Regions from separate parts of the Bombilactobacillus sp. ESL1187 genome, predicted to be linked through region 2. Evidence: riboswitches for the same ligand, from Rfam matches in the RefSeq annotation. Region 2 holds a riboswitch; the other holds the start of a gene.
What was found. A riboswitch is a leader RNA that binds a small molecule or an ion and turns the genes downstream of it on or off. The one in region 2 is predicted to bind thiamine pyrophosphate.

Region 1: it holds a riboswitch for thiamine pyrophosphate, as region 2 does, so the genes downstream of both, cytX (putative hydroxymethylpyrimidine transporter CytX) here and thiT (energy-coupled thiamine transporter ThiT) in region 2, are expected to answer to the same signal.

What each region holds. Positions count from the first base shown of each region.
Region 1 covers NZ_JBYLTZ010000001.1:1,713,859-1,723,918, forward strand. Annotated here, with positions in the region: gene AC3B5B_RS08090 (WYL domain-containing protein) at 1-321, shown strand, start outside; gene AC3B5B_RS08095 (hypothetical protein) at 714-1,820, opposite strand; gene AC3B5B_RS08100 (MFS transporter) at 2,147-3,295, opposite strand; gene AC3B5B_RS08105 (ArsR/SmtB family transcription factor) at 3,374-3,658, opposite strand; gene AC3B5B_RS08110 (hypothetical protein) at 3,903-4,070, shown strand; gene AC3B5B_RS08115 (hypothetical protein) at 4,300-5,028, opposite strand; gene cytX (putative hydroxymethylpyrimidine transporter CytX) at 5,315-6,496, opposite strand; TPP riboswitch at 6,584-6,684, opposite strand; TPP riboswitch at 8,351-8,451, shown strand; gene cytX (putative hydroxymethylpyrimidine transporter CytX) at 8,539-9,720, shown strand; gene AC3B5B_RS08130 (hypothetical protein) at 10,007-10,060, shown strand, end outside.
Region 2 covers NZ_JBYLTZ010000001.1:684,540-694,599, reverse strand. Annotated here, with positions in the region: gene AC3B5B_RS03465 (DUF475 domain-containing protein) at 86-823, opposite strand; gene AC3B5B_RS03460 (MerR family transcriptional regulator) at 999-1,460, opposite strand; gene AC3B5B_RS03455 (MDR family MFS transporter) at 1,726-3,183, shown strand; gene AC3B5B_RS03450 (DUF4811 domain-containing protein) at 3,186-3,923, shown strand; TPP riboswitch at 4,050-4,149, shown strand; gene thiT (energy-coupled thiamine transporter ThiT) at 4,190-4,762, shown strand; gene lplA (lipoate--protein ligase) at 4,835-5,848, shown strand; gene lplA (lipoate--protein ligase) at 5,876-6,889, shown strand; gene AC3B5B_RS03430 (DUF871 domain-containing protein) at 7,009-8,115, opposite strand; gene AC3B5B_RS03425 (6-phospho-beta-glucosidase) at 8,362-9,807, shown strand; gene celB (PTS cellobiose transporter subunit IIC) at 9,824-10,060, shown strand, end outside.

The DNA.
Region 1 (10,060 bases), 1.0 Mb from region 2:
GAGTACTCAGCAGAAACATTTGAACCGCGATCTATTAGTGCTGAGAAGCTTGTCTTATATAGCGGGGTTAAACCGCAACGGGAAACGATAGTCTGGTTAGCTGTTGCGGAACGTTTTCGGGACGTGTTTGTGGAACGGTTTGGTCCGGAGGTAATCAACGAAACGGATGGGCAGATCTTTCATGCAACTATAAGCCTGCCTAATAATGAAGAAAGTTTCCGGTTTTTGTTAGGTCTGGGACAGGGAGTTCAAATTTTAAATCAGTCGCAATTTAAAACCGATTTTCGGGCGTACGTGCTTGCGCTTGCTAATCAATTGTAGAGTTCTATCAAGTAATTGGTAGGCAATGTCTTTAACTCGCCAGTAGGAATGCTGTTGTTTCAACGATTGGAAACTAAACTATTGATGCTAATTTATGGAGCATTGACGATAGTTTGTGGAAACGATGTTGTTTTAAACCGTTAGTTCATTATGATAATCTCTAGCTGAAAAAAATAGGTGATGTACACTATCAAATTAGAAATTTAAAACTTTAATATAATTTGTAAAAAAGCATAAATTTTAAAACGTTGAATGTTCATTTGATTAGTACTTTGAATAAAAAAAGCATTGTCTCCTGTTCAATGTGGATCATAAGAACAAGATAACAATGCGTAGATGAGCTCCAGTTAAAAAGCCGTATAATTTAGAGAAATATGTTGGTCGTCAGAGGATTATTTTTTAGGATGCCCCATATATTGCAGTTCATCAAATGGTCCATTAGCAATTGAGATTTGATCAATGACTTGCCCATCCTTTTCAAAAGTAAAAGTTGCGCGGCCAGTAAAACGAGCTTCCGCACCATCACAAACTGATGAAGCCTGCTTTTGTGTCAATGATCCTGGTAAGGCATTAAACCATTTTTGTACTTCGATTTGTTGATCATTGTGGACATTTAAAGTAAAGCTTTTGTTTGCTTCATGATAGGAATAAGTGAATGCATCAATCACGTTCCGTTGGATACTTGCATCGTAATGTTGTTGATTAACAGTATATTGTAAATGCTCATTATTTTGAGTGTCTGGCCCGCCAGCTAATAGTTCACCATTTTTATATACCATAAAAAGTGGGTATTCAGGATAGCCGTATTCTTTTTCAAAAGTGATGTTAATAGCCATCACAGTGTACTCGTTGAAATTCCAGTAATACCAATTCCAGTTATTTAAGATTTCCCCCAAGGGCTTATTCATCCAACCCCGATCGACGTAGCCGGTTCCATCAGTATCCAGGTTTAATTCTTTACTGTGAATTGTTACATGAGCTGTGGGAGTTGGTGGTACTACAAAAAAGCCAAAATAATTTTCTTGTTCTTGTCCGAAAAGAAAGTGTCCTGTTTCAGGATGCCAGACTGGTGCTTGTGGTGTAACCTCTAAGTCAATCACAAGATCATCAACTTCAGCGTGTGCATGAAATTGTTGCAGTTGAGTACTTTGGTAGTAATTCTGAGCAATGGCCACCCCAGAGTTATTTTTTAAAATGGAAAAGTCTGCAGGATCGAATTCAAGGTGTTTCATAATATTTTTACCGTTAGGAAAATTAATCATCACATCTAAAGTGGGTTTCAGACCTAACTCACCTTGAAAAAAGGGGGCCGTCGTAATGCCAATCACAACACTAGCTTCGGTGGTATCAACTTTAGTAAAAAACCATTCAAATGATCCTTTTAAGCCGTCGAAATGAACGTGCTCTTCCCACGGATTAATTTTATTTTTTGCTTGTCCTAATAAACGGTATTCTGCAGTACTTTTGGCTAAGTGTAATGGAGTTTTTCCTTGAGTCATTGTTATTATATCCTTTCACATGATTTAATTGGTGGATTGTAGGTTGCTAGTTCAAATAGTATACTATAATGACCATTACAAGCGTTATCAAAGGTAATCAAAAGGCACAAACGCTTTAAAATGTGTCTTTTGATTATATAAAGACTAATTAAGAAATTTATGTAAAAAGAAAATGTTCGTATAGATACGAACATTACTTTTCAGCGGTTTGTATTTATAAGCTGAGGTGCTGCTACCATTCCGGTTACGGATAGTAATGAAGCCCGCGTAATTATAAACACTTCTTGAGTAGTAAAAATAAATAGTGCTGATGTTCAGGTCTTCACTCAACGTTCTGTTCTTAATTTTAAGGCCCAACGGATAGTTAAGGCTATGATGATCATCATGGCGGCAAATAAACCAATACCGAGATAGTTTTTAAAGGCTTTGAATAAGAGGCCCCCGATTATACCAGCGCAGGTTTCGCCTAAATACATAGCAGAATTGGATAATGAAGAAATAGTGCTGCCAGCATTGGGCACCGTAGTTTGAAACATGGTCATGAATAAGGGCAAAATTAGTCCGTTTAACAAATAAATTAAGATTAAAATAATTTCTGCGAACCAAAAGTTAGCGGCAGTAATGGTTAGTAAATCTACAATGATTAAAAGTAATGCAATACTCATGAACGATTTTTTCAGACCAAAATGTTGAACGATTTTATCGCTGATGAGAGAGCCAATTAAATTACCCAGGCCAGCGACCAAGAGTGCTGTACCAATTGTTGATAAAGAGAGCTGAAAGGTAGTCTGAAACCAAGTTGAAACAAAGGTCATGACCGTAAACGCGCCTGTTTGGAAAATTAAGTAAACGATTAATTGGCTTAGAGCTTGGTGATTAGTTAAAATTTGTTGATAGATTTGAATAAAGGAGAGATGTTGGCGGGACTTAATTTCTAATTCGGGTAAGGTGAAAAATAACAATAGTAATAACAAGAAAGCTGCTCCTGAGATAACATAGAATGGAGTGTGCCAAGAACTAGCGGCTAAATAACTGCCAATGGGAATCCCAATGACTTGCGCAACAGAGATCCCTGCCGTGGCGTAACCCATGACTTTTACTACTTGTTTTCGCGGAATCACTACGGGAATTGAGGCCCAAACTTGTGGTGTCACAAAAGAAGCACTGACGCCAGCCAAAAAGCGAAAGATTAGCATTAAAGGAAAACTGTTAGCAAACGCACAGAGTAAAGTTGCGAGGGCAAAACTTAATAAGCCCCATAACATGACTTTTTTGCGATCATGGCCGTCAGAAATAGGGCCGGAAATTAAAGCAAAGACTGCATAACCAATGGCATAGGCACTCACTAACCAACCGGAAATTGCAGTTGGAATATGATAAATGTGGCTCAAAGTAGGTAATAATGGCGAAATTAAAAATGTATCCGTACCAATTAAAAACATTGTTAAAAAGAATAAACTAGCATATTTTTTCATCTATTGAAGACTTCCGTTTCATTTAATCAAGTTGTAATTCGCTATTTCTAAATATATCGAAATTAGCTCTAAAATTTTTTAGTGGTCTGTCAAAGTTGTTAAAAATCCGGGCAAGTACTGCGCAAAGGTGGCTTCGTTGATGCTAATCAAACGTGTTTGTGCATCTTTACGGGTCTTGGTTAAACCGGCCTCCCGCATAGCTCGTAAATGATATGAAACGGTGGAATCACTTAAGTTTAAATGCGCTGCAATTTCACCACAGGTCATTTCACGGTGACTGTTAGACAGGATTCGAATAATTTTTAAGCGTCCTTCGTCGGCTAAAGCTTTAAGAATTTTTACTCTAATTTCGTCAGAATTCATTTTTTACTCCTTGTTTGTATTTTTGGAAATATCGAATTAACGATTTGTATTAAAACATTATCAAGCTGAAATGTCAAATTTTAAATTGAAACTGATGGCATAGATTAACGAGTAATTGAATTGGGAAAAAATCACCTCGCTGCTCAGTTGAAATGTGCTAATATTGGCTTTGGAACATGATTAAACTGCCACCAAAGAATTTGTTACTATAGAGCTGAGGTAGTTCACGGAAGGAAAGTAAAAAATGTTCAAGAAAATTTATGATTATGTCAAAGGAAACTATGAAGCTGGCAATTATGATGATGTGCAATTGGCATATATGGCTTGGCAGCAACAAAAAGCCCACAAGAATAATGCATCAATGACAGATTTTGCCATGGGCGAACAGCAGGCTCAAAACGATTATCAGTAGCATGGATCTTTTAAAGTTTATCCTCAATTAGCAGTTGATGTTTTAAACAAACTCTTTGATCATCGTGCGGATGATATTGCGGAGTTTATTATATTAAAGGTTATAATTCGTACAAATTAAAAATGAAGTAGTTTTAAAAGCCAAAAACAGTCTTACATATCAATATACTAACTTGATAATTCAAAGCGATATATTGATATATGATATATAAAGACTGTTTTTTACATAATTAGTTAGTGTGAGCTTCACTTAAGTTAGCCCATTGTTTGTTGGTTCCTAATTTGACATAATTTTGTCCGTTGATGTTTTTAATACCATAAACTTTGTAAAAGTCGTCAGCTTGGATTTTAGTCGTTGGTGTTCCAAACTGGTTAAACAGTTGAGTCCCCTTTTCAAAAATATATAGCGAACGCACGGCCACTACGTCATTAGTGGCATCCACCCATTGGTTAGCTCCTAAGTCCACCCGCGTAATGGGATTTCCGGTGGCACTGTTACTAGCATACTTACTGATTTTCCAATCAGCAATGTTGGAATTCAAATAACCGGTAATGTGCCAAAGTTGTGGCGAATCATAAATTGGCACCCGTTGGTAGTTAGAATAGGCTTCTAATAAGTTATTTGGCTTTTGATTTTTAACGACACCACCTAAAAAGACATCGCTACTTTTGACCCAGGCCTTGGCCCCTAGTTTATAAGATAAGCGCTGAGCATTGGCTGCTGGACTAGCTTGGCCAATGGCGAAGACTTGCCAATTGTTGATTTTAGTTGATAAAGTGGCCCCGGTTGGTTGCGTGCAATCAGCATCACTGTATAAGGGTACTGCAGTATTGCCGGAACTAACTTGTAAATTAGTAGCTGATGTCACGTAGTTTTTTGCTTGAACTGGTTGTACAGCTAACATTAAACAGCCGATTAGGGCAAGTAAGAAGCTGCTACTGGATAACTTTAGTTTCATTTTTAATTTTCATCCTTGTCAAATTAAATTTTATGTTGAAATCTTAACTTGGTTCTTTCAGTGTGTGATCTGGCTTTTAATGATATCAACTCCTTTAGCTTTGTTCATAAAGATTAATTTAAATATAGCATAAATCAGTACTAGTGATTGCAAATAATGACTATTATTTAATTAATTTTTAATAAAATTTAATAGATATCGCAACAACTAATCAAAAATTGAGATTAAATTTGATAGAAATCTTACTTTTGAAAAATGCTACTATTAATTAATGTAACAGCATTAATCATTTAAAATCATACTTTTTACTGAAAGTCGCCGTGATGAGCAGTGCGCTGGTGATGATCACCAGTAATAATAAGGTAGTGCCGCCAATGAAGTCTAATTTTTGCAGCAAGTAATATGCTACAACGCCCACTAACCACCACCAGAAATTCCAGAAAAAGTTGAGCCTTTGTTTAATTAAGAAGACACTGACAAATAAAATGGCAAATAATGGCGTAAAAATAGCACCGATAAAGTTTAAAAAGTTTTGGTAGTACTTTAAAGAAACATTGAGTGCAATTAATAAGCCTAAGATCGTAATACCAACAGCCCAATAATTGACATGGTTTAAATGCCAGATATTATCTAAACTGGTTGCTGCAGAGTAAGCATCCATAAAGGTTGTGGTAACGGTCGCGAAGATGATAATTAATAAAGCGATGATGCCCAAATTGGTTTGTGCTAGGGTTTGGTTAAAATTAGTTTGTCCAGACTTTAAAACGGCTAATAATCCTAGGACAAACATGGCACAGCTACCGAGAAAGTAACCCAGGACGCTCACTAAACTTTCCTTCACTGGCTGCTGTCCTTGATAGGTATAATCACCAATCAATGGTAGCCAAGATAAGACCATCGTCACGTTGAGTTCTACCGCACTGCCAAAACTGATCGGAGTGAGTTTTAGCTGCTGTGCATGAGGGAAAGAATGTGTCAGCAAAATTCCTGCTACTAAAAGCATCCCGATAGCTAAGAGAATAACTACTAAATTATTGATTCGAAAGAGCCATTGATGGTTCAATAATAGCCAAATAATAATTAATCCCGCTACAATTACTGCCATGACCACGGTATTATGATAATTAAATAACTTCTGTGCCAGACTATTTAAAGCCAATTGCGCATTGACGATCATCACTGCCGTCCAGCCGAGTAACTGTAACGCATTTAAACCAGAGAAAATTTCAACTCCAGCCTTACCAAAGATACTTTGCGTGACGGCAATAGCTGGTTGTTGTTTAATTGCTGAAAGATAAGCTGCAGGTAATAAAAATAAAAAACAGCCAATCAAGTGCCCGATAATAATGGCACTAATACCTTTTCCCCATCCTAGGGGAGCCATTAAGGTTCCAGTAACAATTTCAGCAATTGAGATTGCTGTTCCCAGCCACAATAAAAATAAACTACTCAACTTTGTTTGTTGCATTTTGCACACACTTTCCGAATAAATACTTGGTTGTGGCAATAAAAAAGTATTCTTTTACGATTCAGCAACAATTTCGCAAAAAGAATACTTTCAATTGATCACAATTCCTACGTTTGTCTTAACAAAACAGGTTCGAAGGGTCTGATTTTCATCATTCTCAGCACAGATAGGCTCCCCTTTGCGATAATTATATGTTTACAGATGCTAGTTTATAACGTTTACATAAAAAGTACAACATTTAATTGATATGTATTTGGGCATGAAACCAATGTTGGAAAAAGAATAGATATCCGCAACTTGCTTATCCTGTGTGAAAATTAAGCAAGAAGCTTCTGCTATGTATTTTTTAACAAAGAACGTGACTTTAAATATTAATAATTGGTTCACTGACTTTATTTGAATATTTAAATGGTGATAAAACTATATTTTTTAAATTATTATGCCTTATTATTTAATAATAGTATTTTTTGACCATATAGATCTACATAGATCTACGTTTAAAAGAACTTATATATATATATTTGGAATCTAATTTCTACAATAAGTAAAATACATTATAGTAATAAATGCTAATTAACTAAACAAAATAATTTGTTATCAAAGCCTTATATATTTAAGATATATTATTATTTTTAATGCTTAAAGAATTATTTCGATTTATAATAAAATAATCCATTTGATTAACTAATTGGTTTTAATAATTATAATTTGAAATGAAAATAATTTGTATTAATAAATAGTACTGATGTTTAATGATTAACATATTTAATACTTTCTTTAAAAATAAAAGGTAAACTTATAAGCATCTAAATAATTATTTATTTAGAGCCTTTTTTAACTTTGATAAGTATCAAACAATTTCAAAATTTAAATAACAACTAAAAATATGTTACGTGAAATTTAGATTATTAAACACTTAATCAGTTTTTTTACTGAACGTTGAACACGGTTATATATTTGGATGTATTTTTCACTTAATGTTAATGCAATAAAAATACTTTAGATAAATTTGAAAAATACTAAAGTTCAGTTTCTATAAAAAATTAGGCAAATGTATTTTGGGTATCAAAATGATACCCAAAGGTACAAGTCCTATGAGCTAACGTTCAGTAAAAAAACTGATTAAGTGTTTAATAATCTAAATTTCACGTAACATATTTTTAGTTGTTATTTAAATTTTGAAATTGTTTGATACTTATCAAAGTTAAAAAAGGCTCTAAATAAATAATTATTTAGATGCTTATAAGTTTACCTTTTATTTTTAAAGAAAGTATTAAATATGTTAATCATTAAACATCAGTACTATTTATTAATACAAATTATTTTCATTTCAAATTATAATTATTAAAACCAATTAGTTAATCAAATGGATTATTTTATTATAAATCGAAATAATTCTTTAAGCATTAAAAATAATAATATATCTTAAATATATAAGGCTTTGATAACAAATTATTTTGTTTAGTTAATTAGCATTTATTACTATAATGTATTTTACTTATTGTAGAAATTAGATTCCAAATATATATATATAAGTTCTTTTAAACGTAGATCTATGTAGATCTATATGGTCAAAAAATACTATTATTAAATAATAAGGCATAATAATTTAAAAAATATAGTTTTATCACCATTTAAATATTCAAATAAAGTCAGTGAACCAATTATTAATATTTAAAGTCACGTTCTTTGTTAAAAAATACATAGCAGAAGCTTCTTGCTTAATTTTCACACAGGATAAGCAAGTTGCGGATATCTATTCTTTTTCCAACATTGGTTTCATGCCCAAATACATATCAATTAAATGTTGTACTTTTTATGTAAACGTTATAAACTAGCATCTGTAAACATATAATTATCGCAAAGGGGAGCCTATCTGTGCTGAGAATGATGAAAATCAGACCCTTCGAACCTGTTTTGTTAAGACAAACGTAGGAATTGTGATCAATTGAAAGTATTCTTTTTGCGAAATTGTTGCTGAATCGTAAAAGAATACTTTTTTATTGCCACAACCAAGTATTTATTCGGAAAGTGTGTGCAAAATGCAACAAACAAAGTTGAGTAGTTTATTTTTATTGTGGCTGGGAACAGCAATCTCAATTGCTGAAATTGTTACTGGAACCTTAATGGCTCCCCTAGGATGGGGAAAAGGTATTAGTGCCATTATTATCGGGCACTTGATTGGCTGTTTTTTATTTTTATTACCTGCAGCTTATCTTTCAGCAATTAAACAACAACCAGCTATTGCCGTCACGCAAAGTATCTTTGGTAAGGCTGGAGTTGAAATTTTCTCTGGTTTAAATGCGTTACAGTTACTCGGCTGGACGGCAGTGATGATCGTCAATGCGCAATTGGCTTTAAATAGTCTGGCACAGAAGTTATTTAATTATCATAATACCGTGGTCATGGCAGTAATTGTAGCGGGATTAATTATTATTTGGCTATTATTGAACCATCAATGGCTCTTTCGAATCAATAATTTAGTAGTTATTCTCTTAGCTATCGGGATGCTTTTAGTAGCAGGAATTTTGCTGACACATTCTTTCCCTCATGCACAGCAGCTAAAACTCACTCCGATCAGTTTTGGCAGTGCGGTAGAACTCAACGTGACGATGGTCTTATCTTGGCTACCATTGATTGGTGATTATACCTATCAAGGACAGCAGCCAGTGAAGGAAAGTTTAGTGAGCGTCCTGGGTTACTTTCTCGGTAGCTGTGCCATGTTTGTCCTAGGATTATTAGCCGTTTTAAAGTCTGGACAAACTAATTTTAACCAAACCCTAGCACAAACCAATTTGGGCATCATCGCTTTATTAATTATCATCTTCGCGACCGTTACCACAACCTTTATGGATGCTTACTCTGCAGCAACCAGTTTAGATAATATCTGGCATTTAAACCATGTCAATTATTGGGCTGTTGGTATTACGATCTTAGGCTTATTAATTGCACTCAATGTTTCTTTAAAGTACTACCAAAACTTTTTAAACTTTATCGGTGCTATTTTTACGCCATTATTTGCCATTTTATTTGTCAGTGTCTTCTTAATTAAACAAAGGCTCAACTTTTTCTGGAATTTCTGGTGGTGGTTAGTGGGCGTTGTAGCATATTACTTGCTGCAAAAATTAGACTTCATTGGCGGCACTACCTTATTATTACTGGTGATCATCACCAGCGCACTGCTCATCACGGCGACTTTCAGTAAAAAGTATGATTTTAAATGATTAATGCTGTTACATTAATTAATAGTAGCATTTTTCAAAAGTAAGATTTCTATCAAATTTAATCTCAATTTTTGATTAGTTGTTGCGATATCTATTAAATTTTATTAAAAATTAATTAAATAATAGTCATTATTTGCAATCACTAGTACTGATTTATGCTATATTTAAATTAATCTTTATGAACAAAGCTAAAGGAGTTGATATCATTAAAAGCCAGATCACACACTGAAAGAACCAAGTTAAGATTTCAACATAAAATTTAATTTGACAAGGATGAAAATTAAAAATGAAACTAAAGTTATCCAGTAGCAGCTTCTTACTTGCCCTAATCGGCTGTTTA
Region 2 (10,060 bases):
ATCGATCTTGGCAAAAATACTTGTATTTTAAGGAGAGATCTTACTACCATAATAACGAAGCGCTAGAATGAAATCAAAAAACAGACTATTTTTTAGTCTGTTTTTTACGGATAAAATGGATCACAAAAGTAACAATAAAAGCAACGGCTAAAGCCAGCGTAAACATGGAATTCGGAATTTCAATGTTAATGGCGGGAATCGTCAAAAATAATTTCACGGCAATTAATAAAATTAAAATATAAGCCATGGGTTCCAATTCGGGGATTTTGTTCATTAAACTCATAATTACTTCGGCCACTCCCCGCATGGCAATAATTCCGATCACACTACCAATTAAAATAATGACGGGATTATTGGATACCGCGATGAGGGTTAACACGGAGTCCAAGGAAAACATAATATCGGTAAATTCAACCGAAATAATCACTTGCCATAACGGAGATAAGCCTTTGATTTTAAACATTTTAATCTGCTTTTTTTCGCCGGAAAATTTTTCCCAGAAAAAATGAACTGACATATATACTAGATAAATTGCACCTAGGATTTTAATCCACCAAAAGTCAATTAAATAAGTGCCAATGCCAATTACTAAGAAGCGAAAAATAAAAGCTCCCCAAATACCGTAAAACAGGGCATCGGCCTGTTCTTTTTTAGTTTTTAAGGTATGTGCTTGGGCGGCGAGAACGATCGAATTATCAACAGACAAAAGACACTCCATAATAATTAACGAAATAATCAATAACCAGTCATTCGGTGACTGAATGACTTTCTCCCAATTGTGTAACTCAAAAAACGGCCGGTACAAATTAATAATGAAATTCACAGAATTCTCCTTTAGAATAGTAACGTCAAAAAAATGCATTCAGCTCATATTAACTGCTGCTTTCGGTTATAAAGCCAATTAACCAGCTACTAGCAATTTAGTTTATTGTAACAAATCTACTACTGAAAAGAAAAAGCCAGTGCGGCTGTGCAGCCTGGCATAAGAGTTATTTTGACTAAAATGTTTGATTGAGCAGCTCCGGTTTTTGAATAGTAAATTTTGTTTGTTGATGATTATCAATGCAATAGACGTGTTGACTATGATCTTCGGCTAGCGGACCAAAATCTAAAATAATATTATCATTTTGGATAGAGATATTTTGAATACTATCTAATAAAATGTGCTGGACAGAGCGGGCAATTGACAGGTTGTCTCTCATCTTGTCAACGGCAGCGTGCAGGGTATAACCATCGTCTAAAAAATTTTTAATCATGCGGGCGTGAATTACTTGTTGGTAGGGTAACTTCACTGCGCCGTTTTCAGTTTTGACGGTTTTGAGATAGCCATTTTTAATCCAGTAGCGAATCTGCGTATCAGTAACTTGACAGGCACGGGCAGTGTCGCGAATGCTGAGATACAGATTGTCTGGTCGAATAATATTATGAAACCATTGTGCGTAATCATTAATTTGAGCCATTTTTCACCTAGTTCTTGTCTAAAATAAAATCTGAGCATCAAGAAAATTTGTGTAGCAAAACTAAACGTCTTCTTATTATAAAGTTCTTCTGTTAATTTGTAAATTTGTTAACATGAATATCAAATAATTGACAAAGAGTAGGAGATAGTTTATATTGTACAGTATTGCTTTGCTATCGGGATTTAAGAAGTTCTTAAATCGGTTCTACATGTTTAATGAATAATTTTATTGGAAAGAAGGATTTTACTTGGCAGAAAGTAACACAATGAATAAGTTCAGCAAATTAATGCTGATTATTGTTCTACTAGTTGGAACATTTTGTACTGTGTTAAATCAGACTTTATTATCGACAGCATTACCAAAGTTGATGTCCACATTTAATGTTTCGACAGCAACGGTTCAGTGGTTAACGACTGGCTTCTTGATGGTGAACGGAATTATGATTCCATTGTCTGCTTATTTAGCAACGACTGTTAATACTAAATGGTTATATATCTCAGCGATGGTTATTTTCTTATTTGGGACAGTTTTAGCTTTTATTGCTCCTAGTTTTGGCATTTTGTTAGCTGCGCGGTTAATCCAAGCAGTTGGTGTGGGAATTACCATGCCATTATTACAAACAATTATGTTATCGTTGTTCCCGGCAGAATCGCGGGGAGCCGCGCTAGGCTTAGTTGGTATTGTTGTCGGCTTTGCGCCAGCGATTGGACCAACTCTATCCGGTTGGATCGTCGATAACATGAATTGGCGTGATTTATTTGGTTTATTAATTCCATTTGTGGTGGTCGTAGTTATTTTGGCTTTAATCTTTATGAAGCCAGTTATAAAAACCCACAAACAAAAATTGGATTGGTTGTCCTTATTCTTATCCACGGCAGGTTTTGGAGCCTTATTGTACGGCTTCTCCGCCGCAGGAAATGATGGTTGGACTTCTGCTAATGTTTTAAGTACATTAATTATTGGTGTAATTGGTGTTGTTCTCTTTATTTGGCGGCAATTAGTAATTCCCAAGCCGTTCTTGGAATTACGAGTTTTTAAGACAGCAGACTTTACTTTAGCAGCTATTTTGTCCTCCATTGTGACAATTGCGATGTTAGGTGTTTCTACAGTCTTACCACTTTATTTACAAATTGTGCACGGTATGAGTGCTTTGAAGTCTGGTTTAATTTTACTACCAGCAGCGTTAGTCATGGCCTTCATGAGTCCTATTACAGGACGGACCTTTGACGCATTTGGCGGTCGGCGTTTAGCGGTTATTGGCTTGGTTATTTTGACGTTAGCAACGTTGCCATTCGTGTGGTTAACTGCTGACACACCAACCAGTTACATTGTTATTTTACAGGTAGTACGGACATTAGGAATTTCTATGGTCTTGATGCCAGTTACCACTTCCGGAATGAATGCTTTACCAGATGATTTAATTGCTGACGGTACGGCAGCTAACAACACGGCACGTCAGATTGCGTCTTCGATTGGTTCAGCGATTATGATTACGTTATTGACTAATGTTACTAAAGGTCAACAACCAGGTAAGCATTTATTGCATGCGGCACCATTCCAATATAAACATGACTTCTTAAATGCGACTTTAGCAGGTTATCATGCTTCCTTTATGTTCTCCTTAGTCTTTGCTGTGATTGGTGTGGTTTTGGCCTTCTTCTTAAAAGAAAAGAACCAGGCTAAAGATGTTGATGTGAACAAAGTAGTAAAGGGGGGTGAATAGGCATGATTTTAGTAACTTTAGTTATCGGTGCAGTCGCTACCTTTATGAGTTTTGTCTATTTAAGAAAACCACTTTTACGGACATTCGCTACGCTTATTGCTTTAATTATTTTCGGATTGTCACTCGTCTTTTTAGTCTTGAATGATTATAATCACTTCGGTATGCACCAAGTGACCGAAAGTAAAACTACCCAGATTTACCCAGCTAAATCAGCTAATGGCTTGAACTTAATGTTGTATAAGACTGTGGGTACTAATGGAAAAGAAACGGTGCAAGTTTATAAAACTGATCCAGATCAGAAAAAGCCCGTTCATTCACAAGTTAATGAAGAGACAATTTCTAATAACCACATTAAGTCCACCACTAAACAAGACGGTTCTTTAAAAGAGACGGTTACGCGTTGGAAGTATAAATCAAATGCGGATAAGATTTGGTTTGGCGTTTCTGGGATGGATAATAAATTAGTTAAACGGGTTAATACGTTCTATTTGCCTAAGAATTGGTTACATTTATCAATGAATCAAGTTAAGCAATTACAAAAGAAAATGGCCCAAATGAAAACGCCAGCTGGTCAAGCGCAAGTTAAAACACAAGCTCAAGCTTATGTTAAACAAAAATTGGCTGCTGCAGCGAAGAAAGATCCTAGTTTAATGACTAATAAGACCAAAATGACAGCTTTGAGTAAACAATATGCGCAAGAATTTCAAACGCAATTGATTAAAAAAGCAGTTGGTCAATAAACTGTGTGACAACAACTAAATGTTCCAAATAGACTTTTGAGAAATTTCTCAAAAGTCTATTTTTTTGGATGTTTTCTTGTGTTTTAACATCAATTCGGTTACACTCGAATTAAATTAAATCAGATTATCATCGCAAAGGGGAGCTCTAAATAGCTGAGAGTGATTAAGTTCAGACCCTTGGAACCTGTTTGTTAGTACAAGCGTAGGAATTGTGATGAGTGGTAGACACTCTTTTTTGCGAGATAGTTAAAAAGGAGTGTTTTTTGATGTCAAAAAATAAGTTACAAACGTTGGTTGAAGGTGCAATCATCGTGGCGCTAGCCATGGCTTTGTCGTATATTCCTCACAGTTTAGGAATTTCCTCAATTGAGATTTTGTATGGAGTAGTTCCTTTGTGTTTATATTCTTGGCGCCGGGGTGTTAAAGCCGGCATTATCGCTGGTATTGTGTGGGGATTATTGGATTTGATTTTACGAGGCTTAAGTAGTGGTTCGGTTTTAAATGTGTGGCAAGGAATATTGGAATATCCTGTGGCCTTTGGGGTCTTAGGCTTAGCCGGTCTTTGGGCGCCTGTGATTGAGCAGCGAATTCAACAACACCGATCGATTTTGCCAGCAGTATTAGTTAGCAGTAGTGTTGCATTATTTATCAAATACTTTTGTCATTTTGTGGCGGGCGTCTTGGTGTGGGGTTCTTATGCTCCCAAAGCATTTAATCCGTGGACATGGTCGTTATTAGTTAATGGTGGTAGTGCAGTTGCCAGTTTAGTTTTTGCGTTAATCGTCTTTGGCTGTTTAAAAAATATTTTAGTTAAATTATTAAATTTAAAAATAAAATAAATTAAAGATAGTCATTTGAGCTTAATTTCTTTATAATGTTATTGAAAACGTTTATAAAGAGGGGTGCTCTGAATGTACTATGTAGTAATGCAATCGCATGATATCCGTGATAATCTAGCCACTGAGCAGTATTTAATGAATAATAAGGATTTTGATGAACCACTAGTATTGTTTTATATTGAAAGTCCTTGTATTATTGTTGGTCATAATCAAAACACAATTGAAGAATTGAATAACGACTATGTCCGTCAACATCAAATCACGGTTACTCGACGACTTTCGGGGGGCGGCGCAGTATATCAAGATTTAGGTAATCTTTGTTTTAGTTTTGTAGTTGATGCAAAAGATGAAAAGTTTGGTGACTTTAAAAAAATAACCCAACCGCTGGTTGACGCCTTACACCGCTTAGGGGCAACTGGGGCACAAGTTTCCGGGCGCAATGATATTTTAATAGACGGTAAAAAGTTTTCGGGCAATGCCATGTATACCAAGAATGGCAAAACTTTCTCACATGGTACTTTATCGTATGATGTCGATTTAGACGTCTTGACAAAAGCCTTGCATGTACCAAAAGATAAGATTGCTTCTAAAGGTATTAAGTCGGTGCGCAGTCGGGTAACGAATATTCGGCCGTATTTAGATGCACAGTATCAAAATTTAACGACGGAACAATTTCGCGATATTTTGTTATTAAGTCTCTTTCAAGCTGATGATTTAGCGGACATTAAAGATCATGAATACCAAATTACCGCCCAAGACCAGCAAGCAATTGCGCAATTAAAAACAGACATTTACGCTAATTGGGATTGGGTGTACGGCAAATCACCCGAGTTTACCGTGAAGAATCGCCAACACTTTGAGATGGGGACCATTGATGCACGGTTTGTCATTGAGCAAGGCAAGATTAGTCAAGCTAAGTTTTACGGTGATTTCTTTGGTACACAAGATGTTGAACAATTAGAACAACAACTTCAAGGTGTGACTTATGATTATGATCATCTTGCTCAAAAATTACAAACGATTGATTTAGACCAGTATTTTACCGGTATTAAAGCAGCTGATTTGATCAATCTAGTGACACCTTAAAAATCTTTTCCAAAGGAGTGCAGGACCGTGTATTATTTTTGCATGCCAGCACAAGATATTCGTGAAAATCTGGCAACCGAACAATATTTAATGAACAATAAGGACTTTGATGAACCATTGGTTTTGTTCTATATTCAAAAACCGTGTATTATTGTGGGACGCAATCAAAATACTTTGGAAGAATTAAACTTAGATTACGTGAAAGCACACCAAATTACGGTCACCCGACGGCTTTCGGGTGGTGGCGCCGTGTATGATGACTTAGGTAACGTCTCTTTTAGTTTTGTGATTAATGCGCAAGATGAGCGGTTTGGTGATTTTCAAAAAATGACCCAACCGATTGTAGCAGCTCTACAGCGGATGGGAGCCACAGGAGTAGAAGTTTCTGGGCGCAATGATTTATTAATTGCTGGTAAAAAGTTTTCCGGCAATGCCATGTATACTAAAAATGGCAAAACTTTCTCGCACGGGACGTTGACTTATGATGTGGACTTAGATGTTTTGAGCCAAGCACTCAAGGTGGCGCCTGATAAAATTGCGTCTAAGGGTATTAAGTCAGTCCGCAGTCGCGTGACGAATTTGAAACCTTATTTGGCACCTGAATATCAAAACTTAACTATTGAACAGTTCCGCGATGCTTTATTGTTGAGTCTGTTTGAAGCACGAGACTTAGCAGACATCAAGGATAAAGAGTATCACTTGAACGCTCAAGATCAGGCGGGGATTGCCCAACTAAACCAAGAATTATATTCCAATTGGGATTGGGTTTATGGACAATCGCCACAATTTACCATTCAAAAGTGTCAGCATTTTAATGCGGGGACCATTGATGCGCGGTTATTGATTGACCATGGGAAAATTGCTCAAATTAAGTTTTATGGAGATTTCTTTGGCCAACAAGATGTTAGTGAATTACCAGCATATTTAGTTGGCATTGACTATACGGAATCAGCTTTAACGCAGGCCTTAGCTTCGGTTGATGTGGATCAATATTTTACCAATTTTACGGCACAGCAATTAGTTGATTTGTTAAAGCCATGAAAGATTAGAACAAAAGTCGTTGCAATTCCCGCAGCATTCTTTGGGTTCCAGTTTCTAACAATTAAAAAACAGCTAGCAATAGTTTGGACTAAGGCTAGCTGTTTTTTTCTGCTTAGAATTTAATTCTTGGAGTCAGTTCGATGCGTTAATTTAAATTTTGTCCACGGTTTGATGAAGTCCAACAAGAATAGTTCTTCCGGTTTTAATTGTCCGACTTTATTTTTACGTGAATCTTGATGAGGCTCTAAAGCAATTTGCAGTTCATTTTTATAAACACCAAAGTTATCATTGCCGATTAAAACATCGCCACGTTGGAAAACTTGGTCATTATCATGCGGTGGATTGGCTACAGCTTGATAGGTAACGCGCGGCATAGTGGAACGAATGACTAATTGATTAATATCACCGCGCCGAAAATGTTGTGGCTTGAACATGATGTCTGCTTCAACCGGATTAACAGTATCATTTAACTCCAAGTCAAATTCTAATTGATAGCGATCAGTTTGGGCTAAGGCTTGCAACTCACTTTCACTAGCGTAAGCATTGCCGATAATCACGTCGTCAATCATTTGGGAGGCAAATAAGTGCTTGGCTTGCACAGCAATAGGTAATTTTCGATCCATTTCTAAAGTTGGTAAGCCATCGTTGACATTCCACGGCCCTTGGTCGCCCACATGACTTGCCACAAAGGCGGCAGTATGAATCCCAGCTTTTTTGAAGCGTCGATTACACTCCATAAAATAATCATAGGGTAAACCAGTTCCTATTTGCGGATAAAAATTGTGACAGCCATAGATAAAGGGCGTATTGGCTTGAAAACTTAAAATATTATTTAAGTAATCAACATTATTACTGAGGTTCAGTTCAATAATTAAGCCGTAAGGGTTATAGGACAGCATGGCTTCAGTGGCTCCATCAAAAGCTTGATCCAACCTGATGCCCGCTGCATGTAATTCAGCAAAAAATGATAAATCATCGTAAGAAATATTCAATTCATCAAAGATGTTAGGAGCGACGTCAATAATGGTTTGATAACCGAGCTTGTTACCCACGTCAATAATTTTTTGAAATTTAGCTTTAGTTTGTTCCGGAGAACCGGTAACTTCTAACATACTCATGAAAATTCGGGAAAAGCCGTATTTGTGTCCCAATTCTAAGTATTTTTTATCTTCTGCAAAATTGCTATGATCTGGATAAATCGATAGTCCTAATTGTCGTTTTGTCATAATAAACTCCTTTAGCAAATTCATCAGCGAGCAAATTCTTGGGCATTGTGTTAACTAATTAATTAAATTGTAATTTTAGTTTAACTGAATGAGCCTAATTTGCAAGAATGACGGAAAAAGATATTTTTCTTTGAGAAACGTGTTTCTGATTTTTTACCACATAATCTTGATTTTTAGAAACAAAATAGTAAAATGTTTCTTGTAAGCGTTACATAAAAACGTTTTTATAAATTGGGAGGCTGTTTGATGACTAACAAGAAACAATTACGACCAGATTTTTTGTGGGGAGGCGCTGTAGCAGCGCATCAATTAGAAGGTGGCTGGCAAGCAGGTCATAAAGGTGTGAGTGTTGCCGATATTATGACGGCTGGCGCTAATGGTGTTCCCCGGCAAATTACCGATGGTGTTAAAGACGGGCTGTACTATCCTAATCACGAAGCCATTGATTTTTACGACCGTTATCCGGAAGATATTAAATTGTTTGCCGAAATGGGTTTTAAATGTTTTCGGACGTCAATTGCATGGACGCGCATTTTTCCTAATGGCGATGAAAAAGAACCTAATGAAGCAGGATTGAAGTTTTACGATGACTTATTTGATGAATGCTTAAAGTATAACATTGAACCGGTCATTACGTTATCACATTTTGAAATGCCATATCATCTAGTTACCGAATATGGTGGATGGCGCAGCCGTAAGGTGATTGATTTCTTCTTGAATTTTGCTGAGACTGTCTTTAAGCGCTACCAAAATAAAGTTAAATATTGGATGACTTTTAATGAGATCAATAATCAAACCGATTACAAAAATGATTTTTCGATGATGACTAATTCCGGGTTGCTAAAACGTCCGGGTGAAAATATGGAACAGACCATGTATCAAGCCGCGCACTATGAGTTGGTGGCGAGTGCGAAAGCGGTCCAAATCGGACATCAAATTAATCCGGACTTTCAAATTGGTTCGATGATCGCGATGGTGCCGTTATATCCAGCTAGTCCTAAACCAGCGGATATGTTAAAAGCCCAACGGGCGAATGAAGCGCGGTATTGGTTTGAAGATGTGCAATCTAATGGTCGTTATCCGCATTGGCTTCGGACTTATCAAGCTAATCAAGGCTGGGAGATGGATATTACCGCTGAAGACTTAGCAACTTTGGCACAAGGCACCGTTGATTATATTGGCTTTAGCTATTATATGTCCCGGGCTGTTCAGGCCAAAGACCATGAACCAGTTAATTATCATTATGATGAAGACCAAGATGGAACTCCTAATCCGTATGTCAAGGCCTCTGAGTGGGGCTGGCAAATTGACCCTGAGGGTTTGCGTTACGCCATGAATTGGTTAGCAGATCGGTACAATAAACCGCAATTTATTGTAGAAAATGGTTTTGGCGCGGTTGATCAAAAAGAAGCTGATGGTTCAGTCCATGATCAATACCGGATTGATTATTTGCGCGCACATATTGAACAAATGAAGTTAGCCGTCGAAGAAGATGGGATTGATTTAATGGGTTATACACCATGGGGTTGCATTGACTTGGTTTCTGCGGGGACAGGACAAATGTCTAAGCGTTATGGCTTTATCTATGTGGATAAAGATGATGAAGGTAACGGCACTTTGGAACGCTCGAAAAAAGATTCCTTTGCTTGGTATCAAAAAGTCATTGCATCTAACGGCGAAGATTTAGCTTAAAAAGGGGGCAGTTAAAATGGCTGAAGAAAAGTCTAAAAATAGTTTTTTAACGACTAAACTGATTCCATTTTTCCAAAGAATATCGTCAGCACGGCATATGGTAGCTTTACGTGATGGGATGGCAGCTGCGATTCCAATGATTATCATTGGTTCAATCTTCATGATTATTGCGCAATTTCCGATTAAGGGTTATTTAGCTTTTATGGCGCATACTTTTGGACCAAATTGGGCAAATGTGGCCCAGTATATCACT